DNA from 4 places in the Streptomyces sp. NBC_00683 genome. Region 4 is predicted to be linked to each of the others. Evidence: riboswitches for the same ligand, from Rfam matches in the RefSeq annotation. Region 4 holds a riboswitch; each other region holds the start of a gene.
The links. Region 4 has a riboswitch for cobalamin ahead of OG257_RS13310 (ribonucleoside-diphosphate reductase subunit alpha). Riboswitches for the same ligand answer to the same signal wherever they lie in the genome.

Region 1 (3,911 bases), 1.1 Mb from region 4:
CGATCCGGCTCGGCAGCACCGCGACCGCGAAGTACGGCACCGAGTCGGCGTCGGTGTCGGCCAGATCACCGGTGCGCTCCCCGGCCATGGTGGCGCGCTCGACGTAACGCGCCTCGGCGAGCCTCCCGGACGCCTCGAACGCACGGCGCACGGCAGGAAACGTGCGGCCCAGTTTCATCACCACCGCTGAGTCGGTGGCCGCCAGACGTGCCGTCAGCTCCTCCTCCGGCAGCGTGCCCGGCAGGATCGTCAGCACCTCCTCGCCCTCGACGAGCGGAGTGCCGAGACGGGCGGCGGCGGCGCTGACCGAGGTGACGCCCGGGATGACCTCGGTGGTGTAACGGTCCGCGAGCCGCTTGTGCATGTGCTGGTACGAGCCGTAGAACAGCGGGTCGCCCTCGGCGAGCACGGCGACGGTGCGCCCCGCGTCGAGATGGACCGCGAGGCGGGCCGCGGCCTCGGTGTAGAACTCGTCCAGCGCGCCCCGGTAGCCGCCGGGGTGGTCGGTGGTCTCCGTCGTGACGGGGTAGACCAGCGCCTCTTCGATGTGGTCGGCGCGGATGTGCTGCGCCGCGATGGAACGGGCGATGGACCGGCCGTGCCGGGCGGAGTGGTACGCCACGACATCGGCCTCGCCGATGACCTGCACGGCGCGCACGGTCATCAGGGACGGGTCGCCGGGCCCGAGCCCGACCCCGTACAGCCGTCCGGTCTTCTTGTGCTCGCTCACGCTCACTCTTCCTCGCTGGCGATCGCGTTGATGGCCGCCGCCGCCATGGCGCTGCCGCCGCGCCGGCCGCGCACGATCAGGTGCTCGAGGCGGGACGGGTGGGCGGCCAGCGCGTCCTTGGACTCGGCGGCGCCGATGAAGCCGACCGGGACCCCGATGACGGCTGCGGGGCGCGGGGCGCCCTCCTCGATCATCTCCAGGAGCCGGAAGAGGGCGGTGGGCGCGTTGCCGACGGCGACGACAGCCCCTCCCATGCGGTCGCGCCACAGTTCCAGCGCGGCGGCGCTGCGGGTGGTGCCGAGCTTCGCGGCCAGTCCCGGAACGGCCGGGTCGGACAGGGTGCACACCACGTCGTTGTCCGCCGGCAGCCGCTTGCGGGTGACCCCGCTGGCGACCATGGCCACGTCGCACAGGATGGGCGCACCGGACCGCAGCGCCGCGCGGGCGTCGGCCACGGCGTCCGGCGAGAAGGCGAGGTCGCGTACGAGGTCGACCATGCCGCAGGCATGGATCATGCGGACGGCGACCTGGCTCACATCGGCGGGCAGCCCTGCCAGATCCGCCTCCGCGCGGATGGTGGCGAAGGACTGGCGGTAGATCGCCGGTCCGTCCTTCTCGTACTGATGCACAGTGCTGTCGCTTTCTTCATCGGGTTTGTGGCCGGCGGCCAGACACAGGTGAACAGGTGATGCACGGTCAGGTGCGAGAGCCTCGCGCCGCCGCCACCGCGGCGGCCAGCGCGGCAGGGTTGTCCCGGACCGTCGCCGTGGCGTCCGACCGGTCCCCCGTCACATGGGAGATCCGGTGTCCGTCCGGGGTGGCGACCACGTCGATCCACTCCCCGTGCGGATGGCCGCACCGGCGTTCGCACCCGGACCAGTACACAGGCAGCCTTCCCACGGGTCCGACGGCGGCCCCCGCTTCGGCCCGCACGTCGGCCAGGGACTTCGCGCAGCCGGGCCGTCCGATGCACGCCCCGACACCGGCCCACGGCGAGCCGGGCCCGGTGATCAGACCGGCCTCCGAGAGGGCGGCGAGCAGTTCGTCCGCGTGATCCGGTGAGACGCCGGTGACGACGACCCCGCGCCACGGGGTGAGCCGCAGTTCGCCGGCGCCGGCCAGGAGCCGCCACTGATTCGGGTCCAGGCGCCCCAGCGGTACGCCGACGGACAGCGCGACATCGCGGCGGCCGCCGTGTACGCGGCCGAGGACAGGCGGGACGGATGCGTGAGGACGGGGGTGGCGGTCCTCAGACACGGCGGTACCGGTCTGCCGCAACCGCCGTACGACGTCGTCGGCCAGTGCGGCGGAGCCGCCCGGCAGGTCCTTCACCCGCCAGGCACCGGTGTCCGGGGCGGCGTCCAGAAACGCTTCGGCGGCCAGGAGCGCGGCGCGGGGCGCTTCGGCGGCCGGGACGCGCAGGACGGCGTCGGTGTCCCCGATGCGCAGCATCGCGTCGCCGTCGGCACGGGCCAGCAGGGTGAGGTCGGCGCCGAGGGCGTCGACGTCACCGCGGCCGTCGTCGAGTGCGAACAGGAAGCGGCCGGAGAGCGCGGTCGCACGGTCGCTCCCGCACAGCAGACGGTCCAGTGCGGACAGCCACGGTCCGACTTCCGCGGCTCCGAGGCCGTCGAGCCCGGCGAGGGGGGAAGCGACGACGTTGCGTATCCGCTCGTGGCGTTCGGAGGGCAGCAGCCCGGCCCTGCCCAGCAGTCCGGCCAACTCCGCACCGCAGTCAGGGGCGAGCCCGCGCAGCTGCACATTGCCGCGCGAGGTGAGATGCAACTCACCGTCTCCCAGGCGGGCCGCGGCCTCCCCGAGGGCGTTCGCCCGTGCAACGGTCAGCACTCCGCCGGGCAGCCGGACCCGTGCCAGCGCACCGTCGTCCGCCCGGTGCAGACGCAGTGTTCCGGGGCAGGCATCACCGCCCGGAGACCGGGGCGGGACGGCGGATGGGGGCATGGCGGCGAGCATACCGACCGTGACCGCAGCACAGTCCTACGGTGACTGTGACCTGCAGGACACCCATCGGGCCGGAGCCGGAACCGCGAGCGGTCCAGGGTCCGGGCTGCTGTCCCCGGCCGCGTCCGCCGCAGGGCGGGAACCGGCCGTCGGGCGGCCGGGACAAGTCCCGTCCAGGGGCATCTCCTCACGCCGGGCCCCTGGCCGCCTACTATGCCTAGCGGCGGTCCGTTCGGCCCGCCATCGCCAGACGGCGACATGGGAGGAAGCCCGGTGAGATTCCGGCGCGGTCCCGCCACTGTGAGCCCGGTCCACGACCGGGCGAGTCAGGAACTCCTGCCGTCCGACACCGCCCGGGGCGTGGACACCCCGAGGAAGGGCTGACGCCGCATGATCCTGCTCCTGTCGACGTCCGACACCGACCTGCTCAGCGCCCGCGCGTCCGCGGGCCCGGTCAACTACCGCTACGCCAACCCCTCCCGGCTCTCCCTCGAGGAACTCCCGGAGCTGCTGGACGGCACGGACCTCGTCGTCGTACGCCTCCTCGGCGGCGTACGGGCCTGGCAGGACGGCCTCGACCAGGTGCTGGCGACCGGCCGCCCCGTCGTCGTGCTGACCGGTGAACAGGCCCCCGACGCCCAGCTGATGGCCGCGTCCACCGTCCCCATCGGCATCGCCGCCGAGGCGCACGCCTACCTCGCGCACGGCGGCCCCGCCAACCTGGAGCAGCTGGCCCGCTTCCTGTCCGACACGGTGCTGCTCACCGGCCACGGTTTCGAGCCGCCCGCCCCCGCCCCCGCCTGGGGCCCGCTGGAGCGGACGGCCCGTGAGGGCGTCACCGGGCCCACCATCGCGGTGCTCTACTACCGCGCCCACCACATGAGCGGGAACACGGCGTTCATCGAAGCGCTCTGCGCCGCGGTGGAGGACGCGGGAGCCCGCGCCCTCCCGCTGTACGTCGCCTCGCTCCGTACGCCCGAGCCCGAACTCATCGACGAACTCCGGGCCGCCGACGCCATCGTGACGACCGTCCTCGCAGCGGGCGGCACCAAGCCGGCCACCGCGTCCGCGGGCGGCGACGACGAGTCCTGGGACGCGGGCGCCCTCACCGGCCTCGACGTACCGGTGCTCCAGGCGCTCTGCCTCACCAGCCCCCGTGCGGCCTGGGAGGAGAACGACGAGGGCGTCTCCCCGCTGGACGCCGCCACCCAGATCGCGG
Region 2 (3,911 bases), 4.9 Mb from region 4:
AGCGACTGCACAACGTGGTCACGTGGCGGGAGACGCCCTTCTTCACGGAGGGGGAGCGGGCGGCGCTCGCGCTGGCCGAGGCCGCCACCCGGATCCAGGACGGCGCACCGGGCGTGACCGACGAGATCTGGGATGCCGCTGCCGCCCACTTCGACGAGAAGCAGCTGTCGGCGATCGTCCTGAGCATCGCGATGACCAACTTCTTCAACCGGATCAACCGCACGACTCGGGAACAGGCCGGCAAGACCTGGTGAGCGGGGCGCTCCGTACGTCTTCCGCCATGACCCGGACCTGAGCTGCGCCACGCGGAGACGGGCGATCCGATGGATCCCGCCGGACGCGCGGTCGAGGTGATCGCCCGTCGGCACCTGTGGCCTTGAGGATGCCTGGCCGGGACCGCAATACGGGACCCGGCCGGCGCCCTACGGGGGACATAAATCGGTTCGCGCAGTGTGGACCTGATCAATACCGTGTGACACCCGACGAGTTCGAGTCCATTGCCGTCCCGGCTGTCACGGAGTTGCCATGCCCCCGCAGATGAAGCTGACGGCGATCACACTCGACTGCGCCGATCCCGAGACGATGGCCGCGTTCTACCGGGAGGCCACCGGATTCGAGCTCCACCCCAAATCCGGCCCCGACTTCGCAGGCGTCACCGGCCCGGACGGACTCGTCATCGGCTTCCAGCGGGTCGATGGCTACCGGGCTCCGCGCTGGCCAGGGCAAGCCGTGCCGCAACAGAGCCACCTCGACTTCAAGGTCGAGGACCTCGACGAGGCGGAGGCCCTGCTGCTGGAGTTGGGCGCGGCCAAGCCGGAGCACCAACCGGGCGGGGACAGGTGGCGGGTCTTCACCGACCCGGCCGGGCATCCCTTCTGCCTGACCAGAGCCTGACGCCGGAAGAACGAACTGCCGTCCCTGCCGTGCGCCGCCCCGTGGTTCAGAGGGCGGGACCGGATGTCCGGGGTGCGGCAGCGAGGACGGCGCCGAGTGCGGCGGCAGCGTCGAGGAGGGCACGGGAGCGAAGCGTGATGCTCGCGTCCCGGGCGGCCAGCGCGGCTCGGACGTCTTCCGACCGGTTCCCGTGCCTCAGGCCCGGCATCAGGGACCGGAGCGGCTCGATGCGGTATCCGGCGCTGCGGAGCTGGTGGACGATCCGGGCGTCCCGGGCCTGGGCCGGCGAGTACCGTCGGGTTCCTCGCGGGGGAACCCGGTCCGGGACGACGAGCCCCTTGGCGTCCCAGTGCCGCAATGCCGACGGGCGCACCCCGAGCGCGGCGGCGAGTTCGGAGACACTCATGGAGTCCGAAGGGCGTGCGTCTTCGATGGGCTCGGCAGAGATCGCTTCCGCGGCCTCCCTGGCGAGCCTGAGTCGCGCCCGCTCCCGGTCGAGTCGGGCATGTGCGGCGTCGAGGAGTGCGAGTACCTCCGAGACCGGGCACCGGTGCAGGGCGCGAACGATTCGCTTGGCCTCGACCGGGCCTGTGCCGACGGCGAGGGCCCGGTAGGCCAGCGCGGAATGCAGGTGGACCTCTTCGTAGATCCGGTAACCCGTGGTGGTGCGCGTCGTCGGCGGCAGGACGCCGTCGCGCTCGAGATTGCGCACCTGCTGAACGGAGCATCCGGCACGTCGGGCCACATCGACGGTCCGCATCACCGGTGATTTGAGAGTTTCCACCCGCAGTGCTCCTAACTTTCGCCCGCCTTTCGGCTCGAAGTCTCCACAAGCACTTTAATGAAACGCTTGAGGACATGAACATCGACGAGATCATCGGCTTCCTGGGAGACCTCGACGGGGTCCTGGCCGTCAGTCCGGGCCCCGGCGACGGCTCACCGGAGATCAGCTGGGGGGACACGTTCTTCTACTACTCTCCTGACGGCGTCGTACCGGGAGCGGCCCAGCCGTTCGCGACGATCGTGACGAAGAACTGTCCGGGCGACGAGAGTTCGCGCCTGGACCGCCCGGACACGTTCCGCGTCAACATCGCGGCGGGGAAGGAATCCTTCGTCGCCCGGACCGGCCACGCGCCGCGCGAACCAGCCGTCGACGACGACCCCGGCGTCACCGATACCGTGATCGCACACCCCGTATACGGCTCCGTCGGCTGGCTCGCGGTGGTGAACCCGGGCCCACGGACCGGCACGGCAACCCGTGAGCTGCTCCACACCGCCTATCGACTCGCACGTTCACGCCACGAGCGACGCACCGGGTAGCGAGGACCCGGCCGGACGGCTGACGGCCGGGCGAACCTGCCGTCAGCCGTCCCGGGCCGGGCCCGGATCCTCGTGCGGTGCCCAGGGCGACGGCTCGCCGAGCGGGTCCCGTGGCTCACGTCACGTTCCGGAAAGTGAACAATGCCGGCCGAGAGGCGGCCCGCCCTCTAACCTTGCCCGTGCAGCTGGTTCGCCCTGTCCGCCAGGCAGGCGCGTCGCAAGAGGGAACCCGGTGGGAATCCGGGACTGCCCCGCAGCGGTGAGTGGGAACGACCTCCGTCATACGCACTGGATTCGGTTGGAGTCCGGGAAGCGACGGCCAGTAGGAATCTGCCCCGGCAGATGCGCCCGCGAGTCCGAAGACCTGCCAATTGCCCGTACGTGACCTATCGCGTGCGGATATCCCGGTGACCTCGTGGGCGGGTCGGCGTACACACCAGACGGAACCTCGCGCCGTGGCGTGCACAGGATCCGTCCGGTTCGTCCTCCCTTCGCGTCCGTGTCCCGTCCCGGGATCCTCAGGAGTCATCTCGCGAAGGAGATTTCCGTGACAGCGAAGTCCGCAGCAGCGGCAGCGCACGCCACCGTGTACGGCTACCCCCGCCAGGGCCCGGACCGGGAGCTGAAGAAGGCCGTCGAGGGTTACTGGAAGGGCCGCGTCACCGCTGACGCCCTCCGCAGGACCGCGGCGGACCTGCGCCGCGCCACGTGGCGGCAACTGGCCGGGGCCGGCGTCCACGAGGTGCCGACCGGCGACTTCTCGTACTACGACCACGTCCTGGACACGAGCGTCATGGTCGGCGCTGTCCCCCCGCGGCACCGTGCGGCCGTCGGATCCGACGCTTCCCCAAGCTCTCGGCTTCGCTCGAGCAGGGGATGCCCCATTGACGTCTACTTCGCGATGGCCCGCGGCACTCAGGATGTCGCGCCGCTCGAGATGACCAAGTGGTTCGACACCAACTACCACTACCTCGTGCCGGAGCTCGGACCGGACACCGTCTTCACCGCCGACTCCACCAAACAGGTCACCGAGCTCAAGGAGGCCCTCGCGCTGGGTCTCGCCGCCCGTCCTGTGCTGGTCGGTCCGGTCACCTACCTCCTGCTGGCCAAGCCCGCCCCCGGGGTGGCCCCGGACTTCCGGCCGCTGACTCTCCTGGACCGGCTGCTGCCGGTCTACGCCGAGGTGCTCGCCGACCTCCGCGCCGCCGGTGCCGAGTGGGTGCAGGTCGACGAGCCCGCCCTGGTCCAGGACCGCACGCCGGCCGAACTCAACGCCGCTGCCCGCGCCTACCGTGAACTCGGCGGTCTCACCGACCGACCCAAGCTGATCGTCGGCTCCTACTTCGACCGGCTCGGCGACGCCCTCCCCGTGCTGGCGAAGGCTCCGGTCGAGGGCCTGGCCCTCGACTTCACCGACGCCGCCGCCGCGAACCTCGACGCGCTGGCCTCGGTGGGCGGACTCCCCGGCAAGCGGCTGATCGCCGGAGTGGTCAACGGGCGCAACATCTGGATCAACGATCTCGAGAGGTCGCTGTCCACCCTGGGTACGCTCCTCGGTCTCGCCGACCGGGTCGACGTGGCCGCCTCCTGCTCCCTCCTGCACGTTCCGGTGGACGCGGCGGCCGAGCGGGACATCGACCCGCAGATCCTGCGCTGGCTCGCCTTCGCCCGGCAGAAGACGACGGAGATCGTCACCC
Region 3 (3,911 bases), 5.1 Mb from region 4:
CGGGCCCTCGACCGGTGGGAGCGCCGCACCGGTGAGGACGGGGCGGAGGCGGAACGCCTGGTGGCCGTCGCCAAGGGGTGGATCACCTGGCAGGCCCGCGCGGTCATCGTCGAGTGCCGCGAACGCTGCGGTGCGCAGGCGTTGTTGGAGAACAACGGCATGACGGAGCTGGTCACCGGGGTCGAAGGCGCCATCACGGCGGAGGGCGACAACCTCGCCATCCACGCGAAGGCGGCGGCGGACATGTTCTTCGCCGCCGGACCGGCACCCGGTGACCCCTCGCAGGACCCGGCGGACGGGACCGGCAACACCCCGCCCGACAGGACCCCCGGTGAGCTGGCCGACCCCCGGTTCCTCGGCAGGCTTCTCGACGCGGTGGAGGAGATCTGGTTCACCCGGGCCAGGAAACGCGCGCTCGGGGCACCGAACGATGACGCGCTCGCGCGGTGGAACGCGGCCTCCGGCGCCGCACTGCGCGGGGTCGAGGCCCACGCGTACCGACACGCGGCCGAGGGGTACACCGAGGCCCTGGCCACGCTCCCCGAGGGGGACGCCCGGGAGCGGCTGGCCGAGCTGCAGCGGCTGTTCGCCCTCCAATGGGTGGCACGCAACAGCGGGGACCTGCTGGCGGCAGGTCACCTGACCACCCAGCAGGTCGAAGAACTGCCCGAGGCCACCGAGGAACTGATCGCGGCGGTCGCCGCACACGCACCCGAACTGGTCGAGTCCTTCGCGCTGCCGGAAGAGCTGCTCGCCGACTGGCCGATCGCAGGACCGGACTACGCCGACGCGTACGACGACCCGGACGGCTCCTGGAGCCGGGGCCAGGCCGAGCCTTCGCCGCCGGCCGCACGGTGAGCGACCGACGGCCCGTCCGGACACCACTTGGTGCGGCCGGGGCCCGGCGGCGTGTGCGCGAGGCCGCAGAGATCCTCGGCCTGCGGGTCGTACTGCTCGCGTACTGGGGCACGGCATCCGTACTCGCCCGGCGACGCGGACGTCGCAGGTGAGAGGCGGAGAATCGGTTCGGCGCTGGTCCTGACCCCGAGCGCAGGTCCTGGCCGAGGAAGGGGCCGGTGCGGGGGGACACCCCACCCACCGTGCCGGCCGCGGCCCCCGAGGCCTCCGTCCAGCTGCGTGATAGCTTGCAGAAGCCAGTCACACTCCACGTGGAGTCAGGGAATCCGGTGCGAAACCGGAGCTGACGCGCAGCGGTGAGGGGGACGGGCGGGGCCACGGCCACTGGACACCCTCGGGGTCCGGGAAGGCGTCCCGTCCGGATGAACCCGAGTCCGAAAACCTGCTGGCACCCGTTTCCCGTACCGGGAGCGGTGCTTCGTACCGGGCTCCGCGCATGAGCCCCAGGACGCAGAGGGACCCAGTGCCGCCCATAGCCAGTACCGTACGCCGAACCGCCCTGCTCACGGCGGGACTTGTTTTGCTCACCGCCTGCGGTGGCGGTTCGTCCGAGAAGACGTCGCAGGACGGCAGCAGTGCCGCCGGCTACCCCGTGACGCTGAAGAACTGCGGACGCACCGTCACCGTCGGAGCGGCCCCGCACCACGCGGTCTCCCTGGACCAGGGGTCGACGGAGATCCTGCTCTCGCTCGGCCTCGCCGACCGGCTGGCGGGCACCTCCACCTGGACCGACCCGGTGATGAAGGGCCTGGAGAAGGCCAGTGCGAGCGTCCCCCGCATCGCCGAGAACCGGCCTTCCTCGGAGAAGGTCCTCGACAAGGAACCCGACTTCATCAGCGCCTCGTTCGAATCGACGCTCGGCAAGGGCGGTGTCGCGCCCCGCGAGCAGTTCGAGGACCTCGGCGTCCCCACCTACGTCTCGCCGGCCGACTGCACGGCCAAGGACAACAGCACAGGCGGGGACGGTTCGCGTACGAAGCCGCTGACCATGGAGAGCGTCTACACCGAAGTGCACGATCTGGCCGAGGTGTTCGGCGTCCAGGAACGCGGTGACGAACTCGTCGCCCAACTCCGGGCACGCATCAGCAGGGCGACCGCGGGCATCGAGGCGTCGGACGCCACCCTGCTCTACTGGTTCGCCAACGCCGAGTCGCCCTACCTCGCGGGCTGCTGCGGGGCGCCCGGCATCATCACCGAGGAACTCGGCGCGAAGAACGTCTTCGACGACACCCACGAGGAGTGGCCCCAGATCAACTGGGAGACCGTCGCGGACCGCAACCCCGACGTCCTGGTCATCGGTGACCTGACCCGCAAGTCGCAGACCGCCGAGAGCGCCGAGAAGAAGATCCAGTTCCTGGAGTCCAATCCCGCCACGAGGAACATGGACGCAGTCCGGCACAAGCGCTACGTCCTCCTCAGCGGCCAGGCCATGAATCCCTCCATCCGTACCGTCGAAGGCGTGGAGCTCGTGGCCGCAGGGCTGCGCGGCTTCGGGCTCGCGGGGTGACCGACACCCGACAGGCCGCCGGCGTACGCGCACCGGAGGCAACGGTGCCCCGCCCGGCCGGTGTCCGTGTCCTGCGCGACGGCCTTCTGTGGAGCTGCGGGGCGGCACTGCTGCTCCTGTCCGTCGCGGTCGCCGTCACCATCGGGCCCGCCCGGATCTCGGTCCCGGACGTCTGGTCCGCGGTGGCGGCCCATCTCGGCCCCGGGGACTCGCGGCTCACCCCGATCCGGGACGGGATCATCTGGAACCTGCGCATGCCCCGCACCCTGCTCGCCGCGGTGTGCGGGGCAGGACTCGCGGTGTGCGGCACCGTGATGCAGTCACTGCTGCGCAACCCGCTCGCCGACCCGTTCGTGCTCGGTGTCTCCTCGGGGGCGTCCACCGGAGCGGTCGTGGTCGTCATCCTCGGAGCAGGCGGGGGAGCGGTGTCGATCTCGGCCGGTGCCTTCATCGGGGCCCTCTGCTCGTTCGCCCTCGTTCTGCTGCTCAGTCACACACTCGGCGGGACGACCGACCGGGTCGTCCTCTCCGGCGTGGCGGCGATGCAGCTCTTCTCCGCGCTCACCTCCTTCGTCGTGATGACGGCCGCCGACGCCGAGCAGACCCGCGGGGTGCTGTTCTGGCTGCTCGGCTCCCTGAGCGGGGTCGGCTGGACCGATGTGTGGATGTGCGCGGCGGTGCTCGCCGTGGCGCTGCTGATCTGCCTCGGACACGCCCGCACGCTCGACGCCTTCGCCTTCGGCCAGGACGCGGCGGCCACCCTCGGCGTCCATGTCGCCCGCACCCGGATCGTGCTGCTCTGCACCACGGCGCTGCTGACGGCGGCGCTCGTCAGCTCGGCGGGCGCCATCGGCTTCGTCGGCCTCGTCCTGCCGCACGCGGCCCGCGCCCTGACCGGATCGGGGCACCGGCGTCTTCTGCCGGTCACCGCGCTCGCCGGGGCGGTGTTCCTGGTCTGGGTCGACACCCTGGCCCGCACCGTCCTCGACCCGCAGGAGGTACCGGTCGGAGTGGTCACCGCCCTCATCGGCGTGCCCGCCTTCGTGCTGGTCCTGTACCGCACCCGGAGGGCCGCATGACCGCCGCCGCGACCGAGGGCCTGCGGGCCGAGCGCGTGACGCGGGAAGCGGGCGGGCGGATCGTCCTCGACGGAGTGGACATCGCGCCGCCACCAGGTGCCACGGTCGGACTCCTGGGGCCGAACGGATCCGGCAAGTCCACACTGCTCCGCATCATGGCCGGCGTCCTCGGCCCGGGCGCGGGCGCGGTGACCCTCGACGGCCGCACCCTCGCGGAGACCGGCCGCCGCACCGTCGCCCGACGCGTCGCCGTGGTCGACCAGCACGCCACCACCCAGGTCGAGTTGAGTGTCCTGGACGTCGTGCGCCTCGGCCGCATCCCGCACCGCCGTGCCTGGTCGGCGCCCGGCCGCGAGGACGAGGACGCCGTGCGCGAGGCGCTGGAGCGTACAGGCCTGGCCGACCGC
Region 4 (3,911 bases):
GGTCGCGTACAAGCTGTGGCAGCGTGACCAGCGCTCCCGCAAGGGAGGTGCGTCAGCATGAAGGACGGCGTGAACGGCGTCGCACTCGCCGTATTCATCTTCTTCTTCCTGGCCGTCACGGTCATCGGATTCATGGCCTCGCGCTGGCGCAAGGCCGAGAACGAGGCGAGCCTCGACGAATGGGGCCTGGGCGGACGGTCGTTCGGCACCTGGGTCACCTGGTTCCTGCTCGGCGGTGACCTCTATACGGCGTACACCTTCGTCGCGGTCCCCGCGGCGATCTACGCGGCGGGCGCGGCCGGCTTCTTCGCCGTCCCGTACACGATCCTCGTCTACCCGCTGATCTTCACCTTCCTGCCGCGGCTCTGGTCGGTCTCGCACAAGCACGGCTACGTGACCACCTCGGACTTCGTCCGCGGACGCTTCGGCTCGAAGGGGCTGTCGCTGGCGGTCGCCGTCACCGGCATCCTCGCCACGATGCCGTACATCGCCCTCCAGCTCGTCGGCATCCAGGCCGTGCTGGACGTCATGGGCGTCGGCGGCGGTGAGACCACGCACTGGTTCATCAAGGACCTGCCGCTGCTGATCGCGTTCGCCGTACTCGCCGCGTACACCTACTCCTCGGGGCTCCGCGCGCCCGCGCTGATCGCTTTCGTCAAGGACGGTCTGATCTATCTGGTCATCGCGGTGGCCATCATCTACATCCCCATCAAGCTCGGCGGATTCGACGACATCTTCGCCAAGGCGGGCGAGGCGTTCTCGACCAAGAACGAAGCTGCGGGGAAGCCCGTCGCCGGCCTCGTCCCGGGCGAGATGGGCCAGTGGGGATACGCCACGCTGGCACTCGGTTCGGCGCTGGCGCTCTTCATGTACCCGCACTCCATCACGGCGACGCTCTCCAGCCGCAGCCGTGACGTGATCCGGCGCAACACCACGATCCTGCCGCTGTATTCGCTGATGCTCGGTCTGCTGGCCCTGCTCGGCTTCATGGCGATCGCCGCCGGAGTGAAGGTGGACAACGGCCAGCTGGCCATTCCGCAGCTGTTCGAGAACATGTTCCCCGACTGGTTCGCCGGTGTGGCCTTCGCCGCGATAGGGATCGGCGCACTGGTGCCCGCGGCGATCATGTCGATCGCCGCGGCGAACCTCTTCACCCGCAACATCTACAAGGACTTCATCAAGCCCGACGCGACCCCGGCCGAGGAGACCAGGGTCTCCAAGCTGGTCTCGCTCCTGGTCAAGGTCGGTGCGCTCGCCTTCGTCCTCACCATGGACAAGACGGTCGCGATCAACTTCCAGCTGCTCGGCGGGATCTGGATCCTCCAGACGATGCCGGCCCTGGTGGGCGGCCTGTTCACCCGGTGGTTCCACCGCTGGGCCCTGATCGCGGGCTGGGCGGTCGGCATGATCTACGGCACGGTCGCCGCGTACGGCGTCGCCAGCCCGACCCAGAAGCACTTCGGCGGGTCCTCGAAGGAGATCCCCGGCATCGGGGAGATCGGCTACATCGGTCTGACCGCGTTCGTGCTGAACGTCGTCGTGGTGATCGTGCTGACCTTCGTCCTGAACGCGCTGAAGGCACCGGCCGGGATCGACGAGACCTCCCCGTCCGACTACACGGCGGACGCGGGCGACCCGGGTGTCAAGGTGGAACTCCCGCCGGCCACCGTGGGCGCCCCGGGCGGCGGTCACTGACCCCGTCCCGGCGAGAGCCTGGTTCCGCAGCGGGCCGCCACGTCCCCCACGGGGGCGCGGCGGCCCGCTCCGTTCCCGTCCCGCCGCAAAGGAGTTCGACCCTCGCCTCCGCCTGCGGCAGACTCCCGCCCATGGACATCTCGATCAGGCCCGTCGGCCCCCAGGAGCACGAGGCACTGGCCGGCATCACCGCCGAGGCGTATCTCGCGGACGAGTTGCTGGACTTCGGCGCCGACGACCCCTATCTGGCCGAGCTGCGCGCGGTCGGGCGCCGGGCCGCCGAGGCGGAGGTGCTGGTCGCGGTGGGCGGTGACGGCACGCTGCTCGGCGGCGTGACCTACGCGGCACCCGGCAGCCCGTGGGCGGACATCGCCCGGGCGGACGAGGCCGAATTCCGGATGCTGGCCGTCTCCCGCGAAGCCCGTGGGCGCGGGGCGGGCGAGGCGCTCGTGCGGGCCTGTATCGACCGGGCACGGGCCACGGAGGGCGTCTCCGGTCTCGTCCTGTCGACGCAGCAGGCCATGCTCGGCGCCCATCGGATCTACCGGCGCCTGGGCTTCGTACGGACTCCGGACCGGGACTGGAAGCCCGTCGAGCACATCTCGCTCCTGACATTCCGTCTGGACCTCTGATCGAGCGCGACACAACATGTGGGGGCTGCACTGTCCGGCGGCCCCCACATGTATGCTCGTGCTCGCTGTCTCCGCAGGGGAATCCGGTGCGAATCCGGAACTGTCCCGCAACGGTGTGATCGGTGTGCTTCTGCGCACCCGGGAGTCCGAAGACCTGCCGACAGCGCGTCCGGCTCGACCGAACCGGACGCCAGACGTCCGGGCCTCGCGGAGGGCCGGTGGACGCCGTGAGCAGTGCTGCCCCGACCCGGGCATCGCCCTGCCCGGCTGCCCCCGCTCCCGCCGGCCCCGAGCCGAGCGAGGGATAGTCCCAGTGACCATCGCGCCAGCCGATCCGGTTTCAGCGGTCGATTCAGCCGAGTCCACGCACGCCACGCCCGACGGGCCCGGGACCGCACTGCTGCGGACCCTGACCGACCTCACCGTCGATCTGCCCGACACCGACCCCGGACGGGTCGCCGCCGCCGCGCTGCGCGGCCGCAACGCCCGGTCGGACGAGGCCGAGCTGCGCTCGCTGGCCACCGAGGCCGCCGCGGGTCTGATCTCCGAGGACCCCGCCTACTCCCGGCTCGCCGCACGGCTCCTCACCCGCACCATCGCCGACGAGGCCGCCGGCCAGGGCGCCGTCTCCTTCTCCGCCTCGGTCGCCGTCGGCCACCGCGAGGGCCTGATCGCGGACCGTACGGCCGAGTTCGTCACGCTGCACGCGGACGCCCTCGACGCGCTGGCCGGGCAGGCTGTCGCCGACGGGGCCGACGACCGCTTCGGCTACTTCGGGCTGCGGACGCTGTTCAGCCGCTACCTGCTGCGCCATCCGCTCACCCGCCAGGTCATCGAGACCCCTCAGCACTTCATGCTCCGGGTGGCCGCCGGCCTCGCCGAGGACACCTCCGAGCGCGCCCTGGACGAAGTCGCCTCGCTGTACGGGCTGATGAGCCGGCTCGACTACCTCCCTTCCTCGCCCACCCTGTTCAACTCCGGCACCCGGCACCCGCAGATGTCCTCCTGCTATCTGCTGGACTCCCCGCTGGACGAGCTCGACTCGATCTACGACCGCTACCACCAGGTGGCGCGGCTGTCCAAGCACGCGGGGGGCATCGGCCTCTCGTACTCCCGCATCCGCGCCCGGGGTTCGCTGATCCGTGGCACCAACGGGCACTCCAACGGCATCGTGCCGTTCCTGAAGACGCTCGACGCCTCGGTCGCCGCGGTCAACCAGGGGGGCCGCCGCAAGGGTGCCGCCGCCGTCTACCTGGAGACCTGGCACGCGGACATCGAGGAGTTCCTGGAACTGCGCGACAACACGGGCGAGGACCAGCGACGCACGCACAACCTGAATCTGGCGCACTGGATCCCCGACGAGTTCATGCGGCGCGTCGACGCGGACACCGAGTGGTCGCTGTTCTCCCCGGCCGACACCCCCGAGCTGGTCGACCTGTGGGGCGACGAGTTCGATGCCGCATACCGTGCGGCGGAGGCCAAGGGCCTGGCCCGCAGGACGATGCCCGCCCGTGAGCTGTACGGCCGGATGATGCGGACGCTCGCCCAGACCGGTCAGGGCTGGATGACGTTCAAGGACGCCTC

Region 1: another riboswitch for cobalamin. It lies ahead of cobN (cobaltochelatase subunit CobN); the one in region 4 lies ahead of OG257_RS13310 (ribonucleoside-diphosphate reductase subunit alpha).
Region 2: another riboswitch for cobalamin. It lies ahead of metE (5-methyltetrahydropteroyltriglutamate--homocysteine S-methyltransferase); the one in region 4 lies ahead of OG257_RS13310 (ribonucleoside-diphosphate reductase subunit alpha).
Region 3: another riboswitch for cobalamin. It lies ahead of OG257_RS35260 (ABC transporter substrate-binding protein); the one in region 4 lies ahead of OG257_RS13310 (ribonucleoside-diphosphate reductase subunit alpha).

Annotation. Positions count from the first base shown of each region.
Region 1 is NZ_CP109013.1:4,187,079-4,190,989, reverse strand. Features, by position in the region: gene cobJ (precorrin-3B C(17)-methyltransferase) at 1-736, opposite strand, end outside; gene OG257_RS18755 (precorrin-8X methylmutase) at 733-1,359, opposite strand; gene OG257_RS18750 (cobalamin biosynthesis protein CobG) at 1,427-2,704, opposite strand; cobalamin riboswitch at 2,900-3,047, shown strand; gene cobN (cobaltochelatase subunit CobN) at 3,083-3,911, shown strand, end outside.
Region 2 is NZ_CP109013.1:7,963,807-7,967,717, reverse strand. Features, by position in the region: gene OG257_RS34645 (carboxymuconolactone decarboxylase family protein) at 1-254, shown strand, start outside; gene OG257_RS34640 (VOC family protein) at 526-894, shown strand; gene OG257_RS34635 (MerR family transcriptional regulator) at 941-1,678, opposite strand; gene OG257_RS34630 (DUF6194 family protein) at 1,753-2,214, shown strand; cobalamin riboswitch at 2,384-2,600, shown strand; gene metE (5-methyltetrahydropteroyltriglutamate--homocysteine S-methyltransferase) at 2,762-3,911, shown strand, end outside.
Region 3 is NZ_CP109013.1:8,123,769-8,127,679, forward strand. Features, by position in the region: gene OG257_RS35255 (acyl-CoA dehydrogenase family protein) at 1-858, shown strand, start outside; cobalamin riboswitch at 1,139-1,322, shown strand; gene OG257_RS35260 (ABC transporter substrate-binding protein) at 1,355-2,425, shown strand; gene OG257_RS35265 (FecCD family ABC transporter permease) at 2,422-3,504, shown strand; gene OG257_RS35270 (ABC transporter ATP-binding protein) at 3,501-3,911, shown strand, end outside.
Region 4 is NZ_CP109013.1:3,043,655-3,047,565, forward strand. Features, by position in the region: gene OG257_RS13295 (DUF3311 domain-containing protein) at 1-61, shown strand, start outside; gene mctP (monocarboxylate uptake permease MctP) at 58-1,695, shown strand; gene OG257_RS13305 (GNAT family N-acetyltransferase) at 1,827-2,327, shown strand; cobalamin riboswitch at 2,376-2,503, shown strand; gene OG257_RS13310 (ribonucleoside-diphosphate reductase subunit alpha) at 2,641-3,911, shown strand, end outside.